One region of the Luteimicrobium sp. NPDC057192 genome, then DNA from elsewhere that is predicted to be linked to it. Evidence: riboswitches for the same ligand, from Rfam matches in the RefSeq annotation. Region 1 holds a riboswitch; the other holds the start of a gene.
What was found. A riboswitch is a leader RNA that binds a small molecule or an ion and turns the genes downstream of it on or off. The one in region 1 is predicted to bind thiamine pyrophosphate.

Region 1 (15,356 bases):
CCCCGGTTTCACGCGCAACGGCGTGACCGTCCTCGGGATCCGTCGCCTCGGCCACGACACCGGGCTCGACGGCGTCGACCTCCAGGAGGGCGACGCGATGCTCGTCCACGGCGCGTGGCCCGACGTCGAGGCGCTCGCCCGGTCCGAGGAGCTGCTCGTCGTCGACAGCCCCGAGCTCGTCCGACGCCAGCTCGTGCCCCTGGGCGCGCGGGCGTGGCGGGCGCTCGGGGTGCTCGCGGCGACCGTGGTCCTGCTCGCCACCGGCGCCGCGCCGCCCGCGATCGCCGGTCTCGTGGGCGCAGCCGGGATGGTGCTGCTGCGCGTCGTCACCCCGCAGCAGGCCTACCGGGCCGTCTCCTGGGAGACCGTCGTGCTCGTCGGCGGACTCATCCCGCTGTCCGTCGCGATCCAGGACTCCGGCGCAGCCGACAGCATCGCGAACGCGATCGTCGGCGTCGTGCCGGCCGGGAACCCCCACGTGCTCCTGATCGCGCTGTTCGTCCTCACCGCCGTGCTCGGGCAGGTCGTGTCCAACACGGCGACCGTTCTCATCGTCACGCCCATCGCCGTCTCCGCGGCCGCCGAGACCGGGACCGCGCTCGCGCCCGTCCTCATGCTCGTCGCCGTCGCCGGGGCGGCGTCGTTCCTCACGCCGATCGCGACGCCCGCCAACATGATGGTGATGGGGCCGGGCGGCTACCGCTTCGGCGACTACTGGAAGCTTGGGATCGTCACGATGCTCGCCTGGCTCGTGGTGTGCGTCCTGCTGATCCCCGTCTTCTGGCCGCTGACCCCCTGACCGGCGCCCGTGCACCCCCGTCGCCGAGGGCGACGCTGGGTTCGCCGACGGTGACGCTCGCTTCGGCGAGGGTGACGTGCGGTTCGCCGAGGGTGACGTTCGAGCAGACCCCCTTGTCGACGCCGAGCACGCGCGTGATCCCATGCTCGCGGGTGCTCAGGGCGGCAACCGCATGGTCGCGCGACGCGAACGCAAACGATGCGTCGCCATCGGTGCTCCGGCGGAGTCGTGCCGAGCATGCGCTGAGGCACCATGGCACTCGGCGACCAGGGGGTTTGCCCACCAGGTTGGAGTCCTCGGGGTGGACAACCGCATGGTCGGCGACAACCCCGGTGGGTGGTCACATGTCGTCCGAGCGTCGCCCTCAGCGAACTGAGCGTCGCCGTCGGCGAACTGAGCGTCGCCGTCGGCGAACCGAGCGCCGCCGTCGGCGGGGGCAGAGGCGGTGCGGCGGTCGTGCGAGCGGTTCAGCGGAGCTCGAGCCGGACGATTGGGATCTTCGACCCCGGGTCCCCGGTCGACGCGGTGATCGCGCGCCGCAGCTCCTTCCAGGAGCGCGGGTAGCGGGCGGCGTAGCGTTCCAGCGCGGCGGCGCTCGCGTCGTCGGGCAGGAGGCGCGCGACCGCGGGCGCGTTCACCCGGACGCCCACGCTCACGAGGCAGCGCGGGTCGGCCTCGAGGTTGCGGTACCACTGCGCGCGCTCCCCGAACCCGGACGCGATGACGACGACGTCCCGCGACGGGCGGTCCACGACCTCCAGCACCACGTAGCGTCGCTGCCCGCTCCTCCGACCCCGGTGGGTCAGCATCATGAGACGCCCGCCGAAGAGGAAGCCCAGCCCGCACCGGAACAGCGTGATCGGCGCACGCACCACCCACCGGGTGTTGAGGACCCACGCCATCGCGCGGGCGACCGGGTTGCGACGGGTGAGGTCGTCGTCCGACATGCTTGGAGCCTGCCACCGCGCGGACGAAACGGCAGGTCGGTGGGTCAGCGCGCGAGCGCCCCCGCGAGCTCCCGGCGCGACGAGACGCCGAGCTTGGCGAAGACCTTCCGCAGGTGCCACTCGACGGTGCGAGGGCTGAGGAACAGGACGGCGCCGATCTCGGGGTTGGTCCGGCCCGCGACAGCGAGGCGGGCGATCTGGGCCTCCTGGGCGGTCAGGTCCTCGTCGGCCCCGGTCGTGCGCTTGCGGACCGTCTCGCCGGTCGCGGCGAGCTCGCGCGCGGCCCGGTCCGCGAACGCCCGCGCGTCGGACGCGGTGAACGCCTCGTGCGCCGCGCGGAGCTGCTCACGGGCGTCCACCCGCCGCCCCCGACGGCGCAGCCACTCGCCGTACTGGAGCTGCGCCCGGGCGCGGTGGAGCGTGAGGGTCGGCGCCGCGAGCCGGTCGAGGGCTTCGCGGTGGAGCGGCTCCGCCTCGTCGTCGGGCGCGGTGAGGGCGGCGACGCTCGCCGCCAGCCCGCCCAGCCAGTCCGTCCCGGTCGCCGCCGCGCGGGCGGCCAGCCGGTCCCGCGCCTCGCGGGCAGCGTCGTCGTCGCCGGCGCGGGCGGCGGCCTCGCCCAGCTCGACGAGCGTCCACGAGATGAAGGCGAGGTCGTCGAACGCGGCGCCGGCGCGCGCCGCCTCGAGGGCGGCCGGGTAGCGTCCGAGGCCGTTGAGGAGCAGCGCCCGGCTGTGGTGCGCGAGCCCGACGAGGCGCCCCTGACCGCGCGCCGACGCGTCCGCGACGACGGCTTCCTGGACCCGGGCGGCGGCCCGCTCGTCACCCTGGTAGGCCGTCAGGGTGAGCGGTCCGGCGGGGTGGAGGGGTCGGCCCGTCGCCTGGGCGAGCGCCTCGGCCTCGGCGTTGAGCGCGGACGCCTCGGCCGCGCGTCCGGCCCAGGTGAGGGCGAGGGAGCGGAACGTGAGCGCCGTCGGGAGCGCCGCCACCTCGCCGCTCGCACGGGCTCCGTCGACGGCCTGCTCGGTCAGCCGCCACCAGGTCGCGTCGTCGCCGACCTCCTGGGCGAGCGGGCCCGCGAGCCAGAGCAGACCGGGCGCCTCGTCGGCCGTGACGGCGGCGAGGCCACGGCGCAGCGGTCCGACGGCGGCGGCCTGGCCCTCGACGAACCACGTGGCGAGCCCGGTCAGCAGCAACCCGGTCGCGTCGTCGCCGGGCGGGACGGCGAGCGCGGCCCGCGCGACCGCGGCGCCCTCGTCGCCTGCGGCGCGTCCGGCGTGCATCGCGGCGCCCAGGGCCGCGAGGTAGGTCTCGCGGGCCGCGGCGACGTCGAGTCCCTCGAGCCGCTGCGCCGCGGCGAGCAGCGCCGGGCCCGAGGCACGGCCCGGGTCGGCCGCGAACGCGGCCTGCGCGCGCAGGCGCTCGAGCGTCGCGCGCAGGACGGGGTCGAGCGGGGCGAGCTCCGCGGCGGCGAGGAGGTCCGCGACCTCGCGCAACGATCCCGCCTGCAACCGCGCCTCGGCGGCCGCGAGCACGCGCGCACCACGGGTCTTCGGCTCCGGCGTCAGGGCGGCCGCGCGCTCCAGGAACACCGCCGCCGCGACCCGGCCGCCGCGGGCCGTCGCCCGGTCCGCGGACCGTTCCAGCTCGGCCGCGACGTCCTCGTCCGGCCCGACGGCGGCGTGCGCGCGGTGCCACGCGTGCCGGTCGGGCTCCTGGGCCTGGTCGGTCACGTCGGCGAGGACGCCGTGCGCCTCGCGCAGGGCCGCGGGGTCGGCCGACCGCCACGCCGCCGACCGCACGAGGGGGTGCCGGAATCGAACCCGCGCCCCGACCTCGACGAAGCCCGCCGCCCGGGCGGGAGCGAGCGCGTCCGGCGCCAGGCCCAGCCGGTCTGCCGCGCGCCACAGCACGCCCACGTCGCCGACCGGGTCGAGCGCGGCGACGAGCAGCAGGCGTCGCGTGTCCTCCGGGAGCGCCGCGATCCGTGCGGCGAAGCCGTCCTCGACGCGGGTCGCGACCGATCCGTCCGGGGCGCCCAGGCCGAACGCCAGCTCGGCCGGGCTCAGGTCGCGCGGCAGCTCGAGCAGCGCGAGCGGGTTGCCGCCCGTCTCCGCGACGATCCGGTCGCGGACGGCGTCGTCGAGCGGGCCGGGCAGCACGGCGTCGAGGAGGGCGCGCGCCTCGGGCGCAGCGAGCCCCGCGAGCCGCAGCTCGGGCAGGTCGGCGAGCATCCCGCCGTCGTCGGGGCTGCGCGCACCGAAGACGAGCGCCACCGACTCGGCGTCCAGCCGGCGCGCGACGAACGTCAGGACGACCTCGGACATCCGGTCGAGCCACTGGACGTCGTCGACGACGCACACCAGCGGGTGCTCCTGCGCCGCCTCCGCGAGGAGGCCCAGCACGGCGAGGCCGATCACGAGCGTCGCGGGCGGCGCGCCCGCGCCCAGCCCGAACGCCGTCGACAGGGCCTCGCGCTGCGGCTCGGGGAGGGCGTCGAGGTGGCCCAGGAGCGGGGCGCAGACCTGCTGCAGGACGGCGTACGCGACCTCCGACTCGGCCTCGACACCGGCCGCGCGCACCACCCGGCAGCGGGACGCGTCGTCGACGAGACGGTCGAGGAGGGCCGTCTTTCCCACGCCCGCCTCGCCCCGGACGACGAGCACCCGGCTCCGGCCCGACCGCACGTCACGCAGGACGCCGTCGAGGTCGGCGAGCTCAGTGGCCCGGCCGCGCAGCGCGGGCCGGGTCGGGCCGCCGCTCGGGCCGGCGGGAGCGGTCGGGATCGGCACGGCGCCTCCTGGTCAACGCGGACGGGGCACCATCCTCGCCGGTCAGGAGGCGTCGCGCGAACCTCACTCCGCGAGGCCCGCCTGCTGCGCCATGTGCGTCGCGTACCAGGCCGGCCAGTTCTCGTCGGCGTGGCCGAGCTCCTGCTCGTGGCGCCCGTGCGCCTCCGCAGCGTCCCGCAGCGCGGCCTCGACCTCGTCGACCGACCGGTAGATCACGTGCTTGACGCGGCCCGCGCCGCGGCTCGTGACCTCCTGCACGTACAGCTCGTTGCCGTCCGGGTCGGCGAACGAGAACCACGACCCGTACGACCGGCGCTCCGGCTGCGGGCCCGGGACGCGGTCCGTCGTCCCGCTGTGGTGGAAGACGCCGCCCGCGTCGTGGAAGACCTCGCTCACCTCGACCCCGCGCGCCTCGAGCTCCTTGCGGGCCTCGACGACGTCGTCCACCACGAGGTGGACCGCCGCCGACGTGCCCGGCGTCTCGTCCGTGATCCCGCTGCCGAAGACGAGCGACGCCAGCGAGCCCGTGGGCGTCAGGTGCACGATGCGGAACCCGTTCGGGCCCGCGTAGTCGACGTCCACGGGGACGCCGAACGCCTTCTCGTAGAACGCCTTCGCGCGGTCCACGTCCGAGACGGGAAGAACGACGATCTCGACCTTGAAGTCCACCATGATCAGCTCCTTGTCCAGTGGTGCTCGGTGCGCCGTCCGGCGACCTGGAACCACCGTGCCGCGGGACCCACCCCGGTCGCCCCAGGGTGACCCCCTGGCCCGTGCCCGGGGACCCCGGGGCGCCCGCCCGGGCGGTAGGCTGGGGGGCGAACGACAGGGGAGCGTCGTCCGCACCGCGGATGGGCGCTGAGAGTGCGGGACCACCGCAGACCCTCGAACCTGACCCGGTTAGTACCGGTGGAGGAAGTCGGGAATCTCTTCCGTCGTGGCGCCCGTCGAGCAGCCGCCCGACGAACACCACGCACGCCCCTCCAGCACCATGTGGAGGACACGTTGCAGCACACCACCCGCCGCGCCGCCCTGCTCGCCGGCACCCTCGCCCTCAGCCTCGCCCTCGCGGGCTGCACGTCCGACGACGGCGCAGCAGCACCGTCGGCCGGCGGCACCAGCGCGGGGCCCGCGACCGGGCCCGTCACGCTCGTCACGCACGACTCGTTCTCCGTCGACAAGAAGCAGCTCGCCGCGTTCGAGAAGCAGACCGGCATCACCGTCAAGCTCGTCAAGCAGGGCGACGCCGGACAGCTCACCAACCAGCTCGTCCTCACCAAGGACTCGCCCCTCGGCGACGCCGTGTTCGGCATCGACAACACGTTCGCCACCCGCGCCGTCGACGCCGGCGTCCTCGCCGACCACACGCCCGGCGCCCAGCCCGCCGAAGCCCAGCGGTACGCCGTCGACGGCAGCGACGGGAAGCAGCAGCTCACGCCCATCGACTACGGCGACGTGTGCCTCAACGTCGACCACGCCTGGTTCACGAAGAAGGGCGTCGCCGAGCCGAAGACCCTCGACGACCTCACCCAGCCCGCCTACAAGGACCTGACCGTCGTCGAGAACCCCGCGACGTCGTCGCCCGGGCTCGCGTTCCTCCTCGCCACCGTCGGCGCCAAGGGCGAGGACGGCTACCTCGACTACTGGAAGGCGCTCAAGGCCAACGGGCTCAAGGTCGACCAGGGCTGGGAGGACGCGTACTACACCGACTTCTCCGGCGCCGACGGCAAGGGCCCGCGGCCCATCGTGCTGTCGTACTCGTCGTCGCCCGCGTTCACGCTCAGCAAGGACAAGGCGACCACCACGACCGGCGCGCTCCTCGACACCTGCTTCCGGCAGGTCGAGTACGCGGGCGTGCTCGCCGGCGCCAAGAACCCCGCCGCCGCCGCGAAGGTCGTCGACTGGCTGCAGTCCACCGAGGTCCAGTCCACGATCCCCGACCTCATGTACATGTACCCCGTCGACCCGGCCGCCACGATCCCGGCCGCCTGGAAGAAGTTCGCGCCGCTCGCGACGACGCCGTTCGACGTGCCCGCCGAGGACATCACCGCGAACCGTGAGCGCTGGATCAAGGACTGGACGGCTGCTGTCGTTGGCTGATCGTTCCTGTGGTCCTGTCCTGGGCGAGGTCCGGGAGAGTGGTGCGCGATCTTCCATCCGGCACCTCGGTGCCGCGCGCCGAGAATCCGAAATCCGCGGTCCTGCGCGCCCGGGAGCAGCAGATTCCGGCCTCTCGCGAGGTATGCGGGCGGCCGGTCTACTTCGCGAGGTACCCCGGCATCCGGAGTACTTCGCGAGGTATGCGGGCGGCCGGTCTACCTCGCGAGGTACCCCGGCAGCCGGAGTACTTCGCGGGGTACCCCGGCATCCGGAGTACTTCGCGGGGTACCCCGGCATCCGGAGTACTTCGCGGGTTGGTGGTGCGCGGTGAGCGGTGAGGTGGTGCGCCGGACGACCGGCGCACCCACGCGGGTGTTCGGAGCGTCCCTGCGGGGGCTGGGGACGCACGCGTCGGCGAGAACGGCAGCGCGCGGGCGCGGCCGGGTGCACGACGGCGCAGGCGACGACGGTCACCTGAGGGGTCGGGCGGAGCGTGTGCGCGCGACCGTGGCGGGTCTGGCGGGAGGACCCGAGGAACGAGGGTCCGGATGGTAGGTCGCGCGCGCACGCTCCGTCCGGCCCCGGACGGACCACCGTCGCCCCACAGGTCCCGCCCCCCGGTCGCCCGGGTGGCCGCGTGGGGGCTCGCCGTCGCGATCCCCCTCGCGTTCCTCGTCGTCTTCTTCGCCTGGCCCGTCCTCACGCTCGTCGGCAAGGGGTTCGTCGCGGACGGGCACCTGGACCTGAGCGGGTTCGGGGACGTGTTCAGCACCCCGCGGACGTGGCGCATCATCGGGCTGACGCTGGGGCAGGCGGTGCTGGGGACGGTGCTGTCGGTGGGTCTGGGCGTGCCCGGCGCGTACGTGCTGTTCCGGTGCCGCTGGCCGGGGCGCGGTCTGGTGCGGGCGCTGGTGACGGTGCCGTTCGTGCTGCCGACGGTCGTGGTGGGCGTGGCCTTCCGGTCGTTGCTGGTGGAGGGTGGCCCGCTGGGGTTCCTGCACCTCGACGGGACGTTCACGGCGATCGTGCTGGCGCTGGTGTTCTTCAACTACTCGGTGGTGGTGCGGACGGTCGGTGGCCTGTGGGCGCGCCTGGACCCGCGCGCCGAGCAGGCCGCGCGGGCGCTCGGGGCGTCGTCGTGGCGGGCCTTCCGGACGGTCACGCTGCCCGCGCTGGCACCGGCGATCGCGAGCGCCGCGAGCATCGTGTTCCTGTTCTGCGCGACGGCGTTCGGCGTGGTGCTGGTGCTGGGCGGCCTGCGCTTCGGGACGATCGAGACGGAGATCTGGATCCAGACGACCCAGTTCCTGGACCTGCGGACGGCGTCGGTGCTGTCGGTCGTGCAGCTGGTGGTGGTGGCGGTGGTGCTGCTCGTGGCGTCGCGGACGCGCGCCCGGCGCGAGCGCGCGCTGAGCCTGGGCTCGGACCGGGCGTCGGACCGGCGGCTGCGCCTGTGGGGGCGCGGGCCCGACGGGACGCGGTCGGTCGTCGGGGGCGACTTGGTGCCGTTCGCGGTGACGGTCGCCGTGGGCGTGGTCCTGCTGGCGACGCCGCTGGTGAACCTCCTGGTCCGGTCGTTGCACGTCGACGGCGCGTGGTCGCTGGGGAACTACCGCGCCCTGGGCTCGACGGGAGACCGCGGGGCGCTGAGCGTCACCGTCTGGGACGCGACGTGGAACTCGGTGCGCATCGCGCTGGTCGCCACCGTGATCGCGCTCGTGGTCGGTGGCCTGGTGGCGCTGGTGGTGTCGCGGCGTCCGCGGCGCCGGGCCGGACGCCGTGCGGTCGCGACGCTGGACTCGCTGTTCATGCTGCCGCTGGGCGTGTCGGCGGTGACGGTGGGCTTCGGCTTCCTCGTCACGCTCGACAAGCCGCTCGGGCTTCCGGTCGACCTGCGCACGTCGGGCCTGCTCGTGCCGATCGCGCAGGCCGTCGTCGCCGTCCCGCTCGTCGTCCGGACGGTGCTGCCCGTGCTGCGGGCCATCGACCCGCGGCTGCGCGAGGCGGCGTCGACCCTCGGGGCGGCGCCGGGCCGCGTCCTGCGGACGGTCGACGTGCCGTTCGCGGCCCGGTCCGTGGGGCTCGCGGTGGGGTTCGCGTTCGCGGCGAGCCTGGGGGAGTTCGGGGCGACGTCGTTCCTCGCGCGCCCGGACGCGGCGACCCTGCCCGTGGCGATCTTCGACCTGATCGGCCGCCCGGGGCAGGGGAACTACGGCATGGCGCTGGCGGCGTCGTGCGTGCTCGCGGCCCTGACGGCCGTGGTGATGCTGGCCGCGGAGCAGCTGCGCGGCGAACGTGACGGAGGTGAGCTGTGAGCGAGGGGCTGGCGGTGCGGGACGTCGTCGTCCGCTACGACGGCGGGAGCCGCGGCGGCACCGCCGGGGTGACCGCGGTGGACGGCGTGTCCCTCGGCGTGGCGCGCGGCGAGACGCTCGCGCTGCTCGGGCCGAGCGGGTGCGGCAAGTCGAGCCTGCTGCGCGCCGTCGCGGGGCTCGAGCCGGTCGCTGCGGGCCGGGTCACATGGGACGGCGGGGACCTCGACGGCGTGCCGGTGCACCGCCGTGGGTTCGGGCTGATGTTCCAGGACGGGCAGCTCTTCCCGCACCGCACGGTCGCCGGGAACGTCGAGTACGGGCTGCGGGTCGCGCGCCTGCCGCGAGGCGAGCGCGAGGAGCGGGTCGCCGAGCTCCTGACGCTCGTCGGGCTCGAGGGGTACGGGGGGCGACCGGTCGAGACGCTCTCGGGCGGCGAGCGGCAGCGCGTCGCCCTGGCGCGTGCACTGGCGCCCCGGCCGCGGCTGCTGCTCCTCGACGAGCCGCTGTCGGCGCTCGACCGGGGTCTGCGCGAGCGGCTCGCGACGGACCTTCGGGTCGCGCTCCGCACGACCGGCACGACCGCCGTCTTCGTGACGCACGACCACGACGAGGCCTTCGAGGTCGCCGACCGCGTGGCGGTCATGGCGCACGGGAAGGTCCTGCAGGTCGCGGCCCCGCCCGAGCTCTGGCGGGCGCCGGCGTCGCGCGAGGTCGCGACGTTCCTGGGCTACCAGGCGTTCTGGCCCGCGTCGTCGCTCCTGCCGGGCGAGTTGTCAGAACCTGCGTCCCGGGAACGGGCTCCCGGTTCTGACAGGTCGGTGGCGGTGGGGCCGGCCGGGCTCCGCGTCCTGCCCGACGACGGCGCCACCACCACCGCGCGCACGTGGCCCGCGACCGTGGTCGAGTCCGTGTTCCGTCCGCGGGGCGTCGAGGTCACGCTCGACGTCGAGGGGCCGGCGGGCGTCGAACGTCTCGTGGCCGTGACGGCCGGCACGGCACCCGAGCCGGGAGCGCGGGTGTCGGTCGCGCTGGACCCGGCGGGCTGCGCCGTCGTCGGGCGGGAGGCTCCCGCGCAGGACGCCGTCTCCACGACGACGTAGCGACACTGCGGGGGCCCCGGGGCGAGGGGTAGACCCCGCGCAAGACGCGATATATCGTGTCTCGCATGGTCGAGCCGACGACGACTCCGGAACGCGCCGACGGGGCGGGCACCCCGTCCGCCGCGCCGACAGCCCGCACCGCGCCGCCCACCGGCGCGGGCGCCGCGGACGACCTCCCGACCCTCTGGCACAACCGCCCCTACCTGCTGCTCATGACGGGCAAGACCGTCGAGGTCGTCGGGTCCGGGATGGCGACGTTCGCGGTGCCCCTGCTGGCCCTCGCTCTCAGCGGTTCGCTGGTGGTCGCGGGCATCATCGGCGCCGTCGCGCAGGTCGGCGGGCTCGTCGCCACCCTGCCTGCCGGAGTCGTCGCGGACCGCTGGGACCGCCGCACGATCGTCGTCGCGTGCAGCGTCCTCGGGCTCGCGGCGTGGGGGAGCCTCGGCGTCGCGTCCCTCCTCGGCGGCATCACCACCCTCCACCTCGCGATCGCCGCGTTCTTCGCCGCCGTCGCCCGCGCGACGTACGAGCCCGCGGAGTCCGCGGCGATCCGGCACGTCGTCCCGACGCCGCAGCTCGGGTCGGCGATGGCGGCCGTCCAGGGCAGGTCGGCGGTCGCGAGCCTCGTGGCGAGCCCGCTCGGCGGCCTCCTCTACGCGGTGTCGCGCGTGCTGCCGGCGCTCGCGGGCGCCGTCGGGCACCTGGTGGCGCTGGTGTGCGCGCTGGCGGTCCGCGTCCCGCTCGGGGAGCCCGTCAAGCACCGCAGCGAGCGTGAGCCGTTCCGGCGGGAGTTCGTGGAGGGCTGGCGGTACGTCATGTCCATCCCGTTCCTGCGTGCGTCGCTCGGGGTGTTCGCGCTGGTCAACCTGACGTTCAACGGGCTGTTCGCGGGCCTGAACCTCCACCTCGCCGACCTGCACACCGCGCCGTTCCGGATCGGCCTGATCGACGGCGTGAGCGGCGCTGCGATGCTCCTCGGCTCGCTCGCCGCGGGCCGCCTGGTCGCGCGGTTCGCGACGGGGCCGCTCGCGATCGCGCTGCTGCTCGTCGCCGTCGTCGGGGCCGCCGTGGTGCCGGTGACCGGCACGTACGCCGGCTACCTCGTCGGCATGGGCATCACGGGCCTCGCGGCGCCGGCCGTGAACGCGGGCCTGATCGGGTACGCCGTGGCGATCACGCCGGGCACGCTCCAGGGCCGCATGAACGCCGTCATGATGCTGTGCACCGCAGGGCTCACGCCCCTCGCGCCCTTCCTCGCGGGCGTGATGCTGCACGCGTGGGGGCCGACGTGGACGTTCGGCATCTTCGCCGGCGGCCTCGCCGTGAGCTGGGCGATGGCGGCCTCGGTGCGCTCCCTGCGCCGGATCGGCACGCCCGACACGTGGGCCGGCGACGTCGTCGTCTGGCCCTCCGTTCAGAGCCGTGGTGCGGGAGCCTGAGCGGCCGGTTCAGGTCCGACGACGGCGCAGCACCCACGTGAGGCCGGCCGCGGCGGCCGCGGCGAGCGTGAGCAGGGTGCCGACCACGGCCGCGGGGCTCGGGTTCGAACCCGTCGTCTCGTCGGCGACGGCCGGCGCGGCGCCGAACGCGACCGGGTTCGCGAAGACGCTGCGCGTCGCCGCGGGGGAGAACCGGGCCGCGAGGGGCAGGCGCACGGAGTCCCCGCGACCGGCCGCCGCAGGCTCGCGTGCGGCGGCGGTCCTCGCGGCGTCCTGCGCGTCCGGCTGCGCGGGACCGGGTGCGACGGCGGCCGGCACCTTCCGGGCGGGGGCGGCCTTCTTCGGCGCCGGGCGGGCGAGCGCGGCGCTCGTGCGCTTCCCGACGATGCCGTCGACCGTGAGACCGGCGTCGCGCTGGAACGCGCGCACCGCGCGGTCCGTGACCGAACCGAACACCCCGTCCGTGCGCACCGCGTGCCCGTGGACGCCGAGCCTGACCTGCATCGCCCTGACCTTCGGCCCGACGTCCCCGAGGACGAGCCCGTCCGGGTGGACCGGTGTCGCGGTGGGCGCGCTCGCCGGGGTCGAGCTCTGTCCGGCTGACGTGCTCCCGCCGCCCCCGCCGCCCGAGGACGTCGTGCGGCCCGACAACGTGCTCTGCGACCGGGTCTCCGACGACCCGGACCCGCCGGACGACGTCGAGGACTTCGACGAGGACGACTTCGAGGAGCTCGACCCGCCGCTCGACGATCCGCCCGATCGCGACGACCCGACCCCCGGGTACGCGGCGAAGACCTCCGCCACGTAGGTGTGCCCGTTCTTCGTGGCCCACCCGACGCCGAGCGACGTGAACGACTTGTTGAGGATGTTGGCCCGGTGCCCGGCCGACGCCATGAACGCCTGGTGCAGCACGCTCGCGCTGCCGGTCGTCGTGAAGCCGACGTTCTCACCCCACGCCGACCAGCCGCCGCGGATCTGGGCGGGCGTCGACGGGTTGTGGGCGAGCTGGTCGGTCGAGGCCATGTGGTTCGCCCACGCTTGCGCGACGCCGGTGAGCGACCCGTCGTAGACGAGCCGCCCCAGCCCCGCGGACGCGCGGGCGGCGTTGATGTCCGCGGCGAGCGTGCCCGCCCCGGACGCGTGGGCCGCCGTCGGCGCCACGAGCAGTGTGGAGGCTGCGACGGCGAGCGCCGCGAGCCACGTGCGAATTCCCCCCTGCGCACGGGTCATGGGCCCATCGTGACCGGCTTCACCCGGTCTCGCGCGTCGAAGCGGTTCGGCGCACGCGAGCGGCAGGCGCGCGAGGTCAGCCGAGCCACCACGTCGAGCAAGCGGGTTTCCCGCCGAGCAAGAAGGAGACGCCCGCTTGCTCGGCGCGAACCCCGCTTGCTCGGCGGGGGCGCTGGGAACGGCCGGCGGGGTGCGTCAGCTGGTGACGTCCTTGCTCGAGAACCGCGCCCACGCGGCCGCGAGGAACACGACGGCGTACGCGAGGTCGGTGAGCAGCCCGAGCGAAAGGTCGTGCGTGTAGACGGGGTCGCGGATCAGGTCGACGAGGGCGAGCTGGTGGTCCACGAGGAGCCACGGGTGCAGCCAGTGGAGCTGCTCGATCGAGTCGAGGATCCACATGGCGGTGCTGAGGATGATGATCCCGACCGTCGCGCCCATGGGCTGTTCGGTGAGCGTCGAGATGAACAGCCCGAGGGCCCCGAGCGCCGCGAGGTACGCGGTCACGTAGAGCACGACGAGCGCGAGGCGCACCAGCCCGGCGCCGAGCCCGAGCGTCGTCCCCGACAGGGTGACGACGGGGTGCAGCCCGAACAGCACCGCGCCGGCGACGAGTCCGACGACCGCCACCAGCACGACCCCGAGCAGCGCCCCGAGGACCATCGCCACGTACTTCACGGCGAGCAGCCGCCCGCGCGTCACGGGGACGACGAGCAGGCCGCGCAGCGTTCCGACGTTCGCCTCGCCCGCCACGGAGTCGCCTGCGAGGACGGCCACCGCGAGCGGCAGGAACAGCCCGATCTCGAGCGCGAGCGCCGCCAGAGCGACGAAGAACCCGTTCCCGGCGATCTGGTTGAGGAACGTCGAGTCGTCGCCCCCGGCCGCGGGGTCGGCGACCTTCACGGCGATCGCGATGACGATCGGCACCGCGGCGAGCACGGCGAGCCCGACCTGGTTGCGCCGACGGCCCAGGATCAGCCGCAGCTCCGAGCGCAGGAACCGCAGCCACGCCCCGACGGCGCCCTGGCGTGCGTCGCGCTCGCCCTGCCCGACGGCGCCGCCGCCCCGCTCGACGGCGTCCGCGGGCCCCGTGGGGACGGGGGCGGCGGGGACCGTGTCACTCGTCGGCATCGAAGCCTCCGCCCGTGAGCTCGATGAACCGGTCCTCGAGGGTGGCACGCCGGACGGCGAACCCGCGCACCGCGACGCCCGCCCCCACGAGCGCCGCGACCACGGCCTCGGGGGCGACGCCGTCGAGGGTCGCGGTGACGCCGTCGGGCGTGGGGGAGACGTCCGGGAGGCCGAGCCCGGTGAGGACGTCGGACGCGCGGGCTGTGTCCGGGGTCGTCAGCTCGGCGGTGGGGCGGGTCGAGCCCAGCACGTCCGCCGCGGTCCCCTGCGCGACGAGCCGGCCCGTGCGCATGACGCCGAGGTGCGTGCACACCTGCTCGATCTCGGAGAGCAGGTGGCTCGACACGAGCAGGGTCACGCCCTCCTGGTGGAGCCGGCCGATCAGGGTCCGGACCTCGCGCGTGCCCTGCGGGTCGAGGCCGTTGGTGGGCTCGTCCAGGACGAGGAGGTCGCGCGGCTGGAGCAGCGTCGCCGCGATCGCGAGCCGCTGGCGCATCCCGAGCGAGTAGGCGCGGAACCGCTTGCGCGCCGCGCCCAGCAGGTCGACGCGGTCGAGCGCGGCGTCGATGCGCCGTGCGGAGGTCCGCGGGTCGGCGAGGCGGTCGGCCGCGTCGAGCCGGGCCAGGTTGGCGCGGCCGCTCAGGTACGGGTGGAAGCCCGGGCCCTCGACCAGTGCCCCGACGCGGGGCAGGACGGTCGCGACGTCGTCGGGCACGCGGCCGCCGAGCAGCCGGACGTCCCCCGCGGTGGGGCGGACGAGCCCGAGGACCATGCGGATCGTCGTCGTCTTGCCCGACCCGTTCGGGCCGAGGAACCCGTAGACCGCGCCGCGCGGCACGACGACGTCGACGGCGTCCACCGCCACCTGGCCGCCCTTGCCCCCGAACCGCTTGGTGAGGCCGGACGTCGCGAGGACGGGGGCGCTCGCTCCGCTCACTTCGTGTGCGCGAGCGCCGCCGTGACCACCGAGGTGGGCACCGCTCCGACGGCGAGGCGGCCGTCGTCCGTGAGGACGGCCGTGAACAGCGTGCCGGTCAGCACGTGCCCGGTGCCCCAGTCTCCCGAGACCGTGGGGAGGGTCCGCAGCAGCGGGCCGGCCTGGTCGCCCGCGAGCGCCTGCCGCTGCTCGGCGGTGAGCGTCACGACGGCGACCGCGTCCCAGCCCTTGCCGACGACGTCGGGCTTCTGCGCGTCCAGCGCGCCGCCCTGCTCGCCCAGCGCCAGGCCGGAGAGCGACGGCACCTGGAGCTGCGTGACCTTCGCGCCCTTCGGCGCGGTGAACTCGAACGTCGACGCGGCGGGCCGCTGGTAGCTCACCGAGGTGAACCCGGCCTCGACGACCGGCGCGGTGCGCTTCGTCGAGTACACCTGCACGCGCAGCGGGACGTGGGTCTTCGCGTCGACCGACAGCACGACCTTGTCGACGAGCGTGTCGGACGACTTCGGGTCGACGACGAGCTCGTAGGCGTCGTGCCCGGCCACGCGGGTCGTGCCGTCCGCGGTGACCGT
Region 2 (15,356 bases), on a different contig from region 1:
CAGCTCAACCACGCCGTCGACGCCCTCAAGGGCGGCGACCGGACCAGGGTCTACCTCGACGGCACGCACAGCGGCTGGCTGGGCGCGGGTGACATCGCGGACCGGCTCATCAAGGCGGGCGTCGAGCGGGCGGACGGCTTCTTCCTCAACGCCTCGAACTACGAGTCGACGGACCACCTCGTCAAGTACGGGACCTGGATCAGCGACTGCATCGAGCTCTCGACGCAGTCGTCCTGGTACCAGCCGAGCTACTGCGGCAGCCAGTACTACCCGGCGAGCCCCGGCGACTTCTCGACCTGGGCGCTCACCGACCAGAAGTACGCGGACGACTTCGCGTCCACGGGCCTCACGCCCGACCCCGCCCACCAGGCGCACTTCGTGATCGACACGAGCCGCAACGGCGTCGGGCCGTGGACGCCGCCGGCCGGCAACGGCTGGCCCGACGCCCAGGTCTGGTGCAACCCGCCCGACCGGGGCGCAGGCGCGCGCCCCACGCTCGACCCCGGTGTCCCGCTCGTCGACGCGTACCTATGGATCAAGGTGCCCGGCGAGTCCGACGGGCAGTGCGACCGCGGGACCGGCGACACGGACGCGGCGGGCCGGTCCACCGACCCGGCGCGCGGCGGCAACGCCGACCCGGCCGCGGGCGCGTGGTTCGCGCAGCAGGCCCGCGAGCTCGTGGCGCTCGCCTCACCGCCGTTCCCGACGCCCACCTGCCAGGTCACCTACCGGGCGACGAAGGTCACGCCGCACACGTGGGCCGGCGCGGTGACCGTCCGCAACAGCGGCACGTCCACGGTCCGGGGCTGGGAGCTCACCTGGTCGTACACCGACGGGCAGCGGGCGGTGCTCGGGATCGGGGCACGGGTGCACCAGTCCGGCGACGACGTCACGGCGTCCGCCCCGCGAGGTGCGCACGCGCTGCGGCCGGGAGCGACGGCGTCGTTCGCGCTCGCGGGGACGGCCTCGACGCCGCCGGGCGACCAGCCGATGCTCTTCCGCCTCGACGGCAAGGCGTGCTCGGTCCGCTGAGTCGCGTGAGGCCTCGGCCCGGTACCCGCGGGGTCCGGGCCGAGGCGCGAGCCGCACGACGCGGCGCGGCGCCTTAGGCTCACGCCATGACGAGAGGCTTCCTGGTCCTGCACGGCTGGGGCAACCACCGCCCGCCGGAGCACTGGCAGCACTGGCTCGCCGGCGAGCTGGCCGAGCGCGGCCACGTGGTGCGCTACCCGCAGCTCCCCGACACGGACGAGCCGCGTCTGGAGGCGTGGCTCGACGCGCTCACGGCCGAGCTCGCCACCCTCGACCCGGCGAGCACGACGGTCGTGTGCCACAGCCTCGCCGTGCCGTTGTGGCTGCGCGCCGTCACGGACGGTCTCGTCCCGACGGTCGAACGCGTGCTGCTGGTGTCCCCGCCCTCGTCCGCGGTCCTGGCTTCGACCGTGGTCGCGCCGTTCGTGGCCTCACCGCCGACCACGACGGGCGCGCGGTCGGCGCTCGTCGTCACCGGGGAGGGCGATCCGTTCAGCCCCGAGGGACCGTGGGACGAGTACGCGACCCCGCTGGGCGCCGACGTCGTGACGGTCGCGGGCGGCGGCCACCTGACGCCGTCGGACGGGTTCGGCCCGGAGTGGCCCGACCTGCTGGACCGGTACCTCACGGTCCCGGCCGCCGCGGTCAGTGAGGACGCCGCGTCCCGCTGACGCGGGCGAGCAAGGAGCGCGGCTCAGCCGGACGCGAGCGCGACGGCGCGCTCGACGACCTGCGCGACGCCGTCGTCGGTGTTCGCGGGGCAGACCTCGTGGACCGCGTCCTGCACGGCCCGGCGCGCGTTGGCGACGGCGAAGGAGCGGCCCGCCCACCGGAGCATGGGCAGGTCGTTGGGGGCGTCGCCGAAGGCCCAGACGTCGTCGGCCGCGATGCCGCGCCCGGCGAGCCACGTCGCGAGCGTCGTGGCCTTGCTGACGTCGGGGCGCGAGATCTCGCCGAGGTCGGCGGCGCCGGAGTCGGCGACGGTGGCGAGCGGCCCGAACGCGTCAGCGAGGAGGGCGTGCAGGTCGGGTCGCGGCGTCCCGGTGCGCACGAGCAGCTTGAGGGTCGAGCCGGGCAGGAGGTCCTCGAGCCGCTCGACGAACGGCGTGCCGTCCGGCGTGGGGTGTTCGGACTCGTAGTGCCGCTCGAGCGTGATGCCGCCGGCGTGCTCGACGGCGAGCTGGGTGTTCCCCGGCCCGCCGAGCACGTCTCGCGCACGCCGGGCGAGCTCGCTCACGAGCGCGTCGTCCATGCCGTGCTCCTCGAGCACGGCGAGAGTCGCGACCTCGACGACGGCGGCGCCGTTGGAGCAGATGGCAACCCCGTGGCCGGCGACGTGCTCGGCGACGTCGTCGAGCCACCGCAGCGGCCGCGCGGTCACGAACACGACGTCGATCCCCACCTCGGCAGCCGCGACGAGCGCCCCAGCCGTCCGGGCCGACACGCGCCCGTCGGCCCCGAGCAACGTCCCGTCGAGGTCGGTGGCCACCACCCGAGGGGCTTTCACCGCGTCACTGCTCGCGACGCCGTCGTGCGCGAAAGGTCACCGGCGCACCTGCCCAACCACGCGGGCATGTCAGCGCACCCAGCGGCATGTGGACGCGCGCTGACGACCGGGTGTGGGGTCCGGGGTGTGTGCGCCGGTCGTGGCGGGTCTGGCGGGAGCCGGAGCGAGGAACGAGCGGAGGCGGATGGAAGACCGGCGCACAGACCCCGGACCCCACACCCCCGACGAGGCAACGCACCGACCGCCCGCTCACTCCCACTCGATCGTCGCCGGCGGCTTGCTGGTGACGTCGAGGGTGACGCGGTTGACGTCGGCGACCTCGTTGGTGATGCGGGTGGAGATGGTGGCGAGGACGTCGTAGGGCAGCCGCGTCCAGTCGGCGGTCATGGCGTCCTCGGACGACACGGGGCGCAGGACGACGGGGTGCCCGTAGGTGCGGCCGTCGCCCTGGACGCCGACGGAGCGGACGTCCGCGAGGAGGACGACGGGGCACTGCCAGATCTCGCGGTCGAGGCCGGCCTTGGTGAGCTCTTCGCGGGCGATGGCGTCGGCGGCGCGGAGGGTGTCGAGTCGTTCGGCGGTGACCTCGCCGATGATGCGGATGCCGAGGCCGGGGCCGGGGAACGGCTGGCGCCAGACGATGACCTCGGGCACGCCGAGCTCGAGCCCGACGGCGCGGACCTCGTCCTTGAAGAGGGTGCGGAGGGGTTCGACGAGCTCGAACTGGAGGTCGTCGGGGAGGCCGCCGACGTTGTGGTGGGACTTGATGTTGGCGGCGCCCTCGCCGCCGCCGGACTCGACGACGTCGGGGTAGAGGGTGCCCTGGACGAGGAACTTGACCTCGCCCCCGGCGCCGCCGTCGGCCTCGGCGCGCTCGACGATCTCGCGCGCCGCGTCCTCGAACGCGCGGATGAACTCGCGGCCGATGATCTTGCGCTTGGTCTCGGGGTCGGTGTGACCGGCGAGCGCGGTGAGGAACCGCTGCTTCTCGTCCCGGATCACGAGGTTGACGCCGGTCGCCTCGACGAAGTCGCGCTCGACCTGCTCGACCTCGCCCTCGCGCAGGAGCCCGTGGTCGACGAACACGCAGGTGAGCTGGTCGCCGACGGCCTTCTGGACGAGCGCGGCGGCGACGGACGAGTCGACGCCCCCGGACAGGCCGCAGATGACGCGGGCGTCGCCGACCTGCGCGCGGATCGCGGCGACCTGGTCGGCGATGACGTTGCCGGGCGTCCAGTCGGCGGCGAGCCCGGCACCCTCGTAGAGGAAGTGCTCAAGGACGGTCTGGCCGTGCGCGGAGTGCTTGACCTCGGGGTGCCACTGCACGCCGTAGAGGCGACGGCCCTGGTCCTCGAACGCGGCGACGGGCGAGCCGGACGACGTGGCGAGCACCTCGAAGCCCTCGGGGGCGCGGTGGACGGCGTCGCCGTGGCTCATCCAGGTCGTCTGGTGGTCGGGCGTGCCGGCGAGCAGGACGCCCGCCTCGCAGACCTCGACCTCGGTGCCGCCGTACTCGCGCAGCCCGGTCTGGGCGACCTCGCCGCCGAGTGCGCGGGCCATGGCCTGGAAGCCGTAGCAGATGCCCATGACGGGCACCCCGGCGTCGAACAGGGCGGGGTCGACGAACGGCGCACCCTCCGCGTACACGGAGGAGGGGCCGCCGGACAGGATGATCGCGGCCGGGTCCTTCGCGAGCATCTGCTCGACGGTGAAGGTGTGCGGGACGATCTCGGAGTACACCTTCGCCTCGCGCACGCGGCGCGCGATGAGCTGCGCGTACTGGGCGCCGAAGTCGACGACGAGCACGGGGCGGGGAGTCACGGGACCGGGGATGTCGGTGGCGGGAGTCGTCACCGTCCCAGGATAGTCGCGCCGGTGCGCCCGCCCGTGCGGGCCGTTCACCGATGGCAAGATGTCGGACGTGACTCCCGAGGACGCGAGCATTCCGCACAATCACGACCAAGACCACCACGACACCGGGCGATCGATGACGCGCGAGCAGCCTCGCTGGGAGCGCCGCCTGATCGGCCGAGCGTCGACCGTCGAGCAGGCCTGGTGGAGGTTCCTGCTCGATCAGCTCGTCGTGGCCTCGATCCTCTGGGGTGCGTTCGGCACTGGCGCCGCGACGTGGTGGAAGGTCGCGGCCGTCGTCGTGGTCGTCCTCGGCGAGATCTCCTACGTCTGGTCGCTCGTCAACGCGTACCGCTACCGCCGCTAGGTCACCCGAGCCGCTCGCGCAGCTCGCGGGCCGCGGCCTCCGGGTCGTCGGCGCCGGTGATCGCGCGCACGACGACGACCCGCGTCGCCCCCGCTTCCGCGACCTCGGCCACGGTGTCCGCGTCGATGCCGCCGATCGCGAACCACGGCGTCGTGGGCCGCGACGCGGCGACCCGGCGCACGAGGTCGAGCCCGACGCCCGGACGGCCCGGCTTAGTCGGCGTCGCCCAGACGGGTCCCACGCAGAAGTAGTCCACGTCGGGGTCTGCGTCCGCGGCGGCGGCCTGGGCGTCGTCGTGCGTGGAGCGACCCAGCACGACGCCGGGCCCGACGAGCGACCGCGCGGCCCGCACGGGCAGGTCGTCCTGGCCCGTGTGCAGGACGGGCGCGCCGGTGAGCTGCGCGACGTCGGCCCGGTCGTTGACCGCCCAGAGCGCGCCGTGCCGCCCCGCGACGTCGGCCACCATCTCGCACAGCGCGAGCTCGTCGCGGGTGTCGAGCGAGCGGTCGCGGAGCTGGACGACGTCCACTCCCCCGCGCAGCGCGGCATCGAGGAACGCCTCGAGGTCGGCGAGGTCGCGGCCTCCCGGCCGGGCGTCCGTGCACAGGTACAACCGGGCGTCGGCGAGACGGGTGACGGGCGCGGACGACGAGGGGGCGGCCATGCGGCGCGAGTGTAGTGTGACGCGTGCACGGGAGCCCCTCCCGCCCGGTCGTCGAACCTCGACGCCGTCCGGGGCCGGGGCTGAGAGGACGCCGGCGGAGGCGTCGACCGTCGAACCTGCTCTGGGTCATGCCAGCGAAGGGAGCATCCTCGTGCCTGCCGTCCCCCCGCCGCGCTCACGCGTGCCCGACGTCCTCGTGGTCGGGGGCGGCGTCGTCGGGCTGACGTGCGCCTGGTACGCCGCCCGCACGGGCGCCCACGTGACCGTCCTCGACCCCGCTCCGGGCGACGGGGCCACCCACGCCGCCGCGGGGATGCTGGCGCCCGTGGGCGAGGCCGAGCCCGACGACGTCGCCGCCACCGCGCTGCACCTCGCGGGCGCCGCGCGCTGGCCGGGTTTCGCGCGCGAGCTGGCCGACGCGTCCGGTGCGGAGCCCGGGTTCGAGGCCGCCGGCACGCTGCTGGTCGGCTACGACGCCGGCGACCGCGACGACCTGCGCCGCGTCCTCGGCACGCACGAGACCGCCGGCCTGCGCTCCGCGTCGCTGACCGTCGCGGACGCCCGCCGCCTCGAGCCGGCCCTCGGGCCGGTCGCGGCCGCCGCGCTCGCTCCCGACGACCACCGCGCGGACCCGCGTGCCACCCACCGGGCGCTCACCGTGGCCCTCGCCACCGCCGGGGCGCGGCGGGTGCGCGCCGCCGCCACGCGGCTCGTCCTCGACGGGAGCCGCGTGGTGGGCGCCGTCGACGACGCCGGGCACCTCCACCGCGCGGGGCTCACCGTCCTCGCCGCGGGCATGGGATCGGTGGCGCTCACCACCCTCCACGAAGCCCCGGACGCACCGCACGTGCCCGTCCCGGTGCGCGGCGTCGTCGGGCAGACCGTACGGCTCGAGGCGGGCCCCGACCTCGGGCTCACGCGGACCGTGCGGGGCCGGGTCCAGGGCCGGCCGGTCTACGTCGTGCCGCGAGCGCCGCGCCCTGACGGGACGCGCGAGGTCGTCGTCGGGGCGACGACCGAGGAGACCGCGGACGTCCGCCGCCCGCGCACCGGGGGCACCTTCGCGCTGCTGCGCGACGCCCGCGCGCTCGTCCCCGCGCTCGACGAGACCACGCTCGTCGACGTGACGCAGCGCGCCCGCCCGACGACACCCGACGGCCGCCCGCTCGTCGGGCCGTCCGGCGTGCCGGGGCTGTGGCTCGCGACGGGGCACGGCCGCAACGGCGTGCTCCTCGCGCCGATCACGGGCGCCGCGCTGGCCGCCGAGCTCACGGGCCGTTCCCCGGCCGACGCCGTCGCCCTCGCTGCCGCCGCGCCGGCCCGGTTCGCGGGCCGCGGCCGTTCCCTCACCCTCGAGCACGACAGGAGGACCGCATGACCCCGCCGCCCCCGGCGCGCACCGCGCCCGCCCCCACGACCCTCGTCAACGGCGAGCCGTACCCCCTCGACGGCGCCTTGCCGGTCGCCGACCTGGTGGCCCGGCTCGTCCCCGCGTTCGCGGCGGACCGCACGGCCCGCGGGATCGCCGTCGCGGTGGACGACGCCGTCGTGCCCCGGAGCCTCTGGGAGACGACCGCGGTGCTCCCGGGCGCCCGGGTCGAGGTCGTGGGGGCGGTGCAGGGTGGCTGACACGCTCACGATCGCGGGGACCCCGCTGCGGTCCCGGCTCGTCATGGGGACCGGCGGTGCGTCGAGCCTGCTCGCGCTCGAGGACGCGCTCGTCGCGTCCGGCACCGAGCTGACGACGGTCGCCCTGCGCCGGTTCGCGCCGACGCCGGCGGGCGCGGACAGGTCCGGCGACCACGGTGTCTGGTCGCTGCTCGAGCGCCTCGGCATCCGCGCCCTGCCCAACACCGCCGGCTGCTTCACCGCGCGCGACGCCGTGCTCACCGCCCGGCTCGGGCGCGAGGCCTGCGGCACCGACTGGGTCAAGCTCGAGGTGATCGCCGACGACGTGACGCTGCTCCCCGACCCCGTCGGCCTGCTCGAGGCCGCGGAGACCCTCGTGCGCGAGGGCTTCGTCGTCCTGCCCTACACGAACGACGACCCCGTGCTCGCGCGCCGCCTCGAGGACGTCGGCTGCGCGGCCGTCATGCCCCTGGGCTCCCCCATCGGCTCGGGGCTCGGGGTCGCGAACCCGCGGAACATCGAGGCCATCGCCGCCCGGGCCGGCGTGCCCGTGATCCTCGACGCCGGGGTGGGGACGGCGTCCGACGCGGCGCTCGCGATGGAGCTCGGGTGCGACGGCGTGCTGCTCGCCACGGCCGTCACGCGCGCGACCGACCCCGTGCGCATGGCGCGCGCCATGCGGCTCGCGGTCCAGGCCGGCCACGACGCCGCGCGCGCCGGCCGGGTGCCACGGCGCGAGCAGGCGCTCGCGTCGTCGCCCGTGGACGGCGTCGTGCGGGCGGGAAACCTGGACCTGGCGTTGTAGCGCCGGGAGAGCGAAGCGGTCCGGCGGGGGCTACGGTGACGCCGTGCCGACCACCGTGCCCTCCGCCCACGACGCCCGGGCCACCGCTTCCGCTGTCAAGGCCAGCACCCCGATGCGCGCTGCGGCTCGCGTCGGCTTCGCCGCCGCCGGCCTCGTCCACATCCTGATCGGGGTCGTCGCCCTGCGGATCGCGTTCGGGGGGAGCGGGTCGGCCGACCCGAGCGGGGCCCTCGCCACGCTCCGGAGACAGCCCGGCGGCCCGGTCCTGCTCTGGGTGATCATGGTCGCCCTGTTCGCGCTCGGGCTGTTCCTCCTGCTCGAGGCCGCCCTGGTGCGCGGCGGCGACCGGGACGCCTGGATGCGGCGCGTCAAGCAGGCCAGCAAGGGGTTCGCCTACCTCGCGGTCGGCGGCAGCGCCTACGGCGTCGCACGGAGCCACCAGTCGAGCAACAAGGGCACGACGCGGACCTGGAGCGCGCGCCTCCTCGACGCGCCCGGCGGTCGCGCGCTCCTCCTCGCCGTCGCGCTGGTGGTGCTCGGCGTGGCCATCTACTTCGTGGCGAAGGGCGTGCGCGCCACGTTCCGCGAGGACATCAGGGTCCCCGGGGGCACCCGGGGGCGTGCCGTCATGGCGCTCGGACGGACCGGCTACGTCGCCAAGGGCGTCGCGCTGGCCGTCGTGGCCGTCCTGACGGGGGTGGCCGCCGTCACGGCGGACGCCCGGAAGTCGGAAGGGCTCGACGGGGCTCTCAAGTCGCTCGCAGCCCTGCCCGCGGGCGTCGTCCTGCTGGCCGTCGTCGCCCTCGGCCTGATCGCGTACGGGGTCTACTTCTTCGCCCGCGCGCGCTACGCCCGACTCTGACGGGTCAGCGCGCCGCAGCAGCGGGGCGGGCGCGCCACGCGAGCAGGCCCCCGTCGACGACGCGGGCGTCCACCCCGACCGCGCGCGCGGCCTCGGTGACCCGCTCGGCGCGCGGGCCGGCCTTGCACAGCACCGCCACGACCGCGTCGCGCGGCAGCCCCGCGAGCGCCGCGTCCGCGTCCCCGGCGACGACCCGCCCGAAGGGCAGGTGGCGGACGTCGGCGTCGGCGGCCGGGTCGAAGGGCTCGGTGGCGAGCTCCCAGTCCTCGCGCACGTCGAGCACGACGACGCCGCCGCGCGTCAGGCGGTCGGCGAGCTCGCCGACGTCCATCCGGTCAGCGGCGGCCGCGGGCTCCGGGAGGGCGCACGCGACGGGCTCGGGCTCGGCGAGCGCGGTCACGGGCGTGCGGGCGGGGTCGGCGCGGACGGTGAGGTAGCGCCACTCGCCGTCGAGCGCGTCGTAGACGGCGAGGCGTCCGAGCAGCGTGCGCCCGACGCCGGTGACGAGCTTGATCACCTCGGTCGCCATCGCGGTCCCCACGGTCCCGCACACGACGCCGAACACGCCGGCCGTCGCACAGTCGGGCACGGTGCCGGGCGGCGGGGGCTCGGGGAAGACGTCCCGGTAGGTGACGCCGTCGACCTCGCCCACGCCCCGCGCACTGAACACGGCGACCTGCCCCGAGTACTGGTGGATCGCGCCCCAGACGACGGGGACGCCGGCGAGCTCGGCGGCGTCGGAGACGAGGTAGCGCGCCTCGAACGAGTCCGTCCCGTCGACGACGACGTCGTACCGGGCGAGCAGGTCGAGCGCGTTGGTCGCGTCGAGCCGGAAGGCGTGCTCCTCGACGCGGACGTGCGGGTTGACGCGCGCGACCGCCTCGCGCGCGGACGACACCTTGGGCCGTCCCACCTGCGCGTCGCCGTGGATCACCTGGCGGTGGAGGTTGGAGGTGTCGACGACGTCGTCGTCGACGATCCCGAGCGTGCCGACGCCGGCCGCCGCGAGGTAGAGCAGCACCGGGCTGCCGAGCCCGCCCGCCCCGACGACGAGCACGCGCGCGTCTCGCAGGCGCCGCTGCCCGGGCACGCCGACGCCCGGCAGCGCGAGCTGCCGGGCGTAGCGTGCGAGCTCGGCCGTCGTCATCTCGTCGTCGGCCATGCGCTCTCCGTCCGTCGGCTCAGATGCGTGCCCGACGGCCGCCGCGCCCGGCGTAGAGCGAGACGAACAGCGCCGCGAGGGCCACCTGGATCACGAGCTGGATCCAGTCGATGCCCTCAGTGTGCCGCACGTGGAGCCAGCCGGCGACGATCGCGCCCAGGAACGCCGCCACCATCCCGATGAGGATGGTCGCGAGGATGGAGATGTTCTGGCGTCCCCGGGCGAACAGCCTGCCCAGAGCGCCGATGACGAGCCCGACGACGATCGCGTAGATGATCCCGGTGAGGGTGATCGTGACCATGTGCTTCTCCCGCCTGTGAGGTTCCCCTGCGGACGAGGAACCATCATGCGGGCGAACCGGTACGTACGCCTGTTGTCAGGAAAGTCGGGCGCGACGGGCGGTCGTCGTCAGACGCCGTACTGGTCCGCGAGCACCTGGAGCTTGGCCTCGGCGTCGCGGTGCACCTGCTTCTCGACGATGAAGCTCATCACGGGGACGACACCGGCGAGGACCTGGGCGACGAGCCGCCCGAACGTCCAGCGCATCTTGGACCAGAGGTCGACGACGGTCACCAGGTAGATCACGTAGATCCAGCCGTGCGCGAAGGGGATCCAGCGGATCGCGTCCTCCCACGACACCTTGACGACGTAGTTGAGGATCAGCTCGACGCACAGGAGCAGGAGCATGACGCCGGTGACGATCGCCATCACGCGGTAGCGGGCGAGGGCGCCGCGCGCCTTGCGGATCGCGGTGCGGGCCGCCTCGGCCTGCTCGGACGTCGCGGCGGGCGCGCCGCCCGGGGTCGACGGGCCGGACGTGCTCGGGCTCGCGGGGGTGGTCATGCGGGGCCTGCCTCGGGCTTCGCGTCACGCACACGACGGTGCGCGGCTGGGCGTGCGCTGTGGGAAAAACCGTGGGCCTCGTGTGGGGGGCCCGACCTAATGTTACGAGGTGCGAACCCTCCCCCTTCCCGACCCGGGCACACCCCCGCTCGGATCCCCGGCACGCGCCCTGTGGTGGCAGGCGTGGCGTCAGCGCTGGATCCTGCTCGCGTCGCTGGTCGCGGGCACCGCGACCATGGTCTCCCAGGCCCTCACCCCTCTGTTCATCGGCCGCGCGCTGGACGACGGCCTGACGCACGGGTTCGGTTCCCAGCTGCTCGGCTGGTGCGCGATCATGCTGGTCAACGGCGCGGTGATGGTGGTCGGTGGCGCGTTCAGCCACCGGTTCGACGTGCAGAACTGGCTGCGCGCCTCGTTCTCGTTCTCGCAGCGGGTCGGCTACAAGGCGTCCCGCACCGGGCACCGCATCACGCAGAAGCTCCCGACGGGCGAGGTCGTCTCGGCCGTGGCCAACGACGCGCTGCGCATCGGCGACGTCTTCGCGATGGCCGGCCGGTTCGTCGGCGGCGTGCTCGCCTACGTGACGGTCGCCGTCGTCATGTGCACGCAGTCGCTCAAGCTCGGCCTCGTCGTCGTGGTCGGCCTGCCCGTCGTGGCGGGGATCATGGCGCTGCTCGTGAAGCCGCTCCAGTCGCGCCAGGCCACGCAGCGCGAGGCCCAGGGCCACCTGACGGCGCTCGGCGCCGACACCGTCTCGGGCCTGCGCATCCTGCGCGGGATCGGCGGCGAGGAGGTCTTCACGGGCCGCTACGCCGAGCAGTCGCAGAAGGTGCGCCGCGAGGGCGTGCGCGTCGCGACCGTCCAGTCGGTGTTCGACGGCCTCCAGGTGCTGCTGCCGGGCCTGCTCGTCGCGCTCGTGCTCTGGCTCGGGGCGCACGCGGCGGTCGCCGGCGAGATCACGCCGGGCGAGCTCGTGACCTTCTACGCCTACGCGGCGTTCCTGTCGTGGCCGCTGCAGCTCGCGACCCAGATGCTCCAGATGACGACGCGCGGCCTCATCTCGGCGGGCAAGGTCCAGGCCGTCCTGGGGACGCAGTCCGCGACGGAGTCCGCCGACGCCGTCACGCACGCCCCCGAGCCTGGCTCCGAGCTCGTCGACGAGGCGAGCGGGCTGCGGCTCGAGCCGGGCCGCGTCGTCGGGCTCGTGAGCGCGGACCCGGATGCCGCGGCGCGCGTCGCCACCCGCCTCGGCCGGTTCGACGACGAGGACGAGGCCGACACGCCCGTCCGCCTGGGCGGCGTGCGGCTCACCGACCTCGACAAGGACGAGGTGCGCCACCGCATCGTCGTGTCCGAGGCGACCACGCACCTGTTCTCGGGCGTGCTCGGCGAGGAGCTCGACGCGCGCGGCCGCGCGACCGAGGAGGACCTGCTCGCGGCGATGATGGTCGCCGACGCGCAGGACGTCCTCGACTCCGTGCCCGGCGGCCTGACCGGCGAGCTGCCCGAGAAGGGCCGGTCGCTGTCCGGCGGCCAGCGACAGCGCGTCGCGCTCGCCCGCGCCCTGCTCACCGACCCCGAGGTCCTCGTGCTCGTCGAGCCGACCAGCGCGGTCGACGCGCACACCGAGGCGCGGATCGCCGAGCGGGTCGCCGAGGTCCGGCGCGGGCGTACCACGCTCGTCGTCACCGCGAGCCCGCTCGTGCTCGACCACGTCGACGAGGTCGTGCTCCTCGAGGACGGGCTCGTGACCACCCACGGCACCCACGCCGACCTGCTCGGCCGCGGCGACGCCGCGGCGGCGCGCTACCGCGCCGTCGTCGGGCGTGGCATGGCCGACGACTCCTCGCAGGAGCCCGAGGACCCGGCCCGCCTGCAGACCACCGGAGGGACCCGATGACCGCCACCGTCCTGCCCATCGCGGACGGCGCCACCACCCGCCGCGCGACCGTCGCGCTGCTGCGCGCCCACGGCCGCGCCCTGACGCGCGTCGTCGTGCTCCACACGGTCGCCGCCGTCGCGGGCCTCGTCGGGCCGTGGCTGCTCGGCCGCATCGTCGACGACGTCACGGGCGGCACCACGGACACCGCGGTCGACCGCATGGTCGCCGTGCTGCTCGGTGCCGTGCTCCTGCAGGCCGTCGTGATCCGGTTCGCCCAGCAGGCGTCCATGGTCCTCGGCGAGCAGGTCTTCGCCGAGCTCCGCGAGGAGTTCATGGACACGGTCACGCGGCTCCCGCTGTCGACCGTGGAGCGCGCCGGGACGGGCGACCTCGTCGCCCGCACGACCAACGACGTCAACCGGCTCCAGCACGCCGTCCGCTTCGGGGTGCCGCGCATCATGGTGTGCGTCGTGACGATCGTCCTCACGCTCGTCGCGTCCTTCATCGTGGCGCCGCTCGTGTCCCTGGGGCTGCTCGTCGGCGTCCCGGCGATCGTCGTGGCGACGCGCTGGTACCTGCACCGCGCGACGCCCGGGTACCTGCGGGAGTCGGCGGCGTACGCGACCGTCAACGGCACCATCACCGAGGCCGTCGAGGGCGCCCGGACCACCGACGCGCTGCACCTGGGCGCGCGGATGCGTCGCCGCGTCGACCGCAACCTCCGCGAGGCCTTCGAGGCCGAGCGGTACACGCTGCGGCTGCGCACCGTCCTCATCCCGTCGGTCGACGCCGCGTTCGCGTTCGCGCCCGTCGCCGTGCTGCTGTGGGGCGGGTGGCTGCTGTCGCAGGGCCACACGTCGGTCGGCGCCGTCACGAGCGTCGTGGCGTTCGGCATGCAGCTCGGCGGCCCGGTCTTCGACCTCATCTTCTGGCTCGACGAGCTCCAGGTCGCCGGCGTCTCCCTGTCGCGCGTCATCGGCGTGCGGCTCGTCGACCAGGACCGCGAGGCCGGCACCGCCGTCCCCGCGGACGAGCACGTCGTCGGGACGCAGGTCCGCTACGCCTACCGCGAGGGCCACGACGTCCTGCACGACGTGGACCTCGACCTGCGGGTCGGCGAGCGCCTCGCGATCGTCGGGCCGTCGGGTGCCGGGAAGTCGACGCTCGGCCGGATGCTCGCCGGCATCCACCCGCCCACCGGCGGGTCGGTCACCGTCGGCGGGGTCCCGCTCGTCGAGCTGCCGCTCGAGGACCTGCGCCGCCACGTCGCGCTCGTGACCCAGGAGCACCACGTGTTCGTCGGGACGCTCGCCGACAACCTGCGCCTCGCCGACACCACGGCGACCGACGAGCAGCTGCTCGACGCCCTCGAGGCCGTCGACGCCCGCACCTGGGCCGAGGCGCTCCCCGAGGGGCTCGCCACCGCCGTCGGCTCCGGCGGGCACGCGCTCAGCCCCGCGCAGGCGCAGCAGATCGCGCTCGCCCGGCTCGTCCTGCTCGACCCGCACACGCTCGTGCTCGACGAGGCGACGTCCCTGCTCGACCCGCGCGCCGCCCGGCACCTCGAGCGCTCGCTCAACGGCGTGCTCGAAGGGCGGACCGTCGTGGCGATCGCGCACCGGCTCCACACCGCGCACGACGCCGACCGCGTGGCCGTGGTCGACGGCGGCCGGATCACCGAGATCGGGCCGCACGACGACCTCGTCGCCGCGGGCGGGGACTACGCGAAGCTGTGGCACTCGTGGCAGCACGAGTAGTCGTGCTGGTCTGACTCGGCCGGGCTGGCTCCCCGCATCGCCGACTGCCGAGTCGCCGGAATCTGCTGTATCACCAGCCGGTGGGCAGCAGATTCCGGAGGTTCGGCGGCGGGGCGGCGCGCACGGGAGAATGCTGCCCGTGACCCGGTACGCCTTCCTCGTCTCCCCGTCGCACAACCGCGTGTACGCGCAGGCAGCGCCAGCGCTCGCCGTCGCCGAGATGGCGGTGCTGGCCGAGCGCGCCTTCGAGGGGCGGCTCCGCGACGTCGGGACGACGACGCTCGGCGGGCTCCCCTACGTGACGTTCACGCTCGACGACGCCGCCCGGCCCGACACGGCCGGCACCGACCTCGCGCTGCTGTCGGCGCTGTCGTCGGCGTACGCGCTGTTCGTCGTGGACGGTGACGGGGACGACGCGACGCTGCGGCCGGTGACGCGGGCGGCCGTCGACCTGTTCGACTCGGACCTGCTGACCGTGCAGAAGTACGCCGGGAAGACCAACGAGGACTTCACTCGCCTGCTCGTCAACGTCACGGTCGCGGCGACGGACCGCCCCCGCGACCTCGCCGGCCCCTGGACCACGCGCCCCGACGGGGCCCGGCGCCGGCTGCGGGTCCTCGACCCGATGGCCGGGCGCGGCACCACCCTCAACCAGGCGCTCGTCCGCGGCTGGGACGCGGCGGGCGTCGACGTCGACCAGAAGGACGTCGAGGCGTACGCGACGTTCCTGCGGACCTGGCTCAAGAACCACCGGCTCAAGCACACGGCCGGGCTCTCGACCGTGCGCCGGGACGGCAGGAGCCTCGGCCGCCGGTTCGAGGCGACGGTCGGCGCCACCGCGGACGAGTACCGCGCGGGCGACACGATCGCCGTCGAGCTCGTCAACGCGGACACCGTGCGCGCGGCCGACCTCTTCCCCGCGGGGCACTTCGACGCGATCGTCACGGACGCGCCGTACGGGGTCCAGCACGGCAACCGCGCGTCGGGCACGCGCG

Region 2: linked by a shared signal. The riboswitch ahead of ACFT5B_RS15120 (FAD-dependent oxidoreductase) and the one ahead of ACFT5B_RS11645 (thiamine ABC transporter substrate binding subunit) in region 1 are both predicted to bind thiamine pyrophosphate.

The regions. Positions count from the first base shown of each region.
Region 1 covers NZ_JBHUWD010000022.1:15,353-30,708, reverse strand. Annotated here, with positions in the region: gene ACFT5B_RS11665 (SLC13 family permease) at 1-799, shown strand, start outside; gene ACFT5B_RS11660 (nitroreductase family deazaflavin-dependent oxidoreductase) at 1,267-1,746, opposite strand; gene ACFT5B_RS11655 (ATP-binding protein) at 1,791-4,535, opposite strand; gene ACFT5B_RS11650 (VOC family protein) at 4,599-5,207, opposite strand; TPP riboswitch at 5,353-5,470, shown strand; gene ACFT5B_RS11645 (thiamine ABC transporter substrate binding subunit) at 5,541-6,635, shown strand; gene ACFT5B_RS11640 (ABC transporter permease) at 7,184-8,950, shown strand; gene ACFT5B_RS11635 (ABC transporter ATP-binding protein) at 8,947-10,050, shown strand; gene ACFT5B_RS11630 (MFS transporter) at 10,116-11,489, shown strand; gene ACFT5B_RS11625 (CAP domain-containing protein) at 11,499-12,719, opposite strand; gene ACFT5B_RS11620 (ABC transporter permease) at 12,915-13,847, opposite strand; gene ACFT5B_RS11615 (ATP-binding cassette domain-containing protein) at 13,834-14,784, opposite strand; gene ACFT5B_RS11610 (outer membrane lipoprotein carrier protein LolA) at 14,781-15,356, opposite strand, start outside.
Region 2 covers NZ_JBHUWD010000033.1:39,570-54,925, forward strand. Annotated here, with positions in the region: gene ACFT5B_RS15090 (glycoside hydrolase family 6 protein) at 1-1,032, shown strand, start outside; gene ACFT5B_RS15095 (RBBP9/YdeN family alpha/beta hydrolase) at 1,119-1,703, shown strand; gene ACFT5B_RS15100 (HAD family hydrolase) at 1,727-2,539, opposite strand; gene guaA (glutamine-hydrolyzing GMP synthase) at 2,789-4,393, opposite strand; gene ACFT5B_RS15110 (hypothetical protein) at 4,527-4,757, shown strand; gene thiE (thiamine phosphate synthase) at 4,759-5,421, opposite strand; TPP riboswitch at 5,439-5,581, shown strand; gene ACFT5B_RS15120 (FAD-dependent oxidoreductase) at 5,573-6,799, shown strand; gene thiS (sulfur carrier protein ThiS) at 6,796-7,050, shown strand; gene ACFT5B_RS15130 (thiazole synthase) at 7,043-7,855, shown strand; gene ACFT5B_RS15135 (DUF1206 domain-containing protein) at 7,899-8,717, shown strand; gene ACFT5B_RS15140 (ThiF family adenylyltransferase) at 8,722-9,879, opposite strand; gene ACFT5B_RS15145 (GlsB/YeaQ/YmgE family stress response membrane protein) at 9,899-10,180, opposite strand; gene ACFT5B_RS15150 (DUF3817 domain-containing protein) at 10,288-10,722, opposite strand; gene ACFT5B_RS15155 (ABC transporter ATP-binding protein) at 10,832-12,622, shown strand; gene ACFT5B_RS15160 (ABC transporter ATP-binding protein) at 12,619-14,361, shown strand; gene ACFT5B_RS15165 (TRM11 family SAM-dependent methyltransferase) at 14,492-15,356, shown strand, end outside.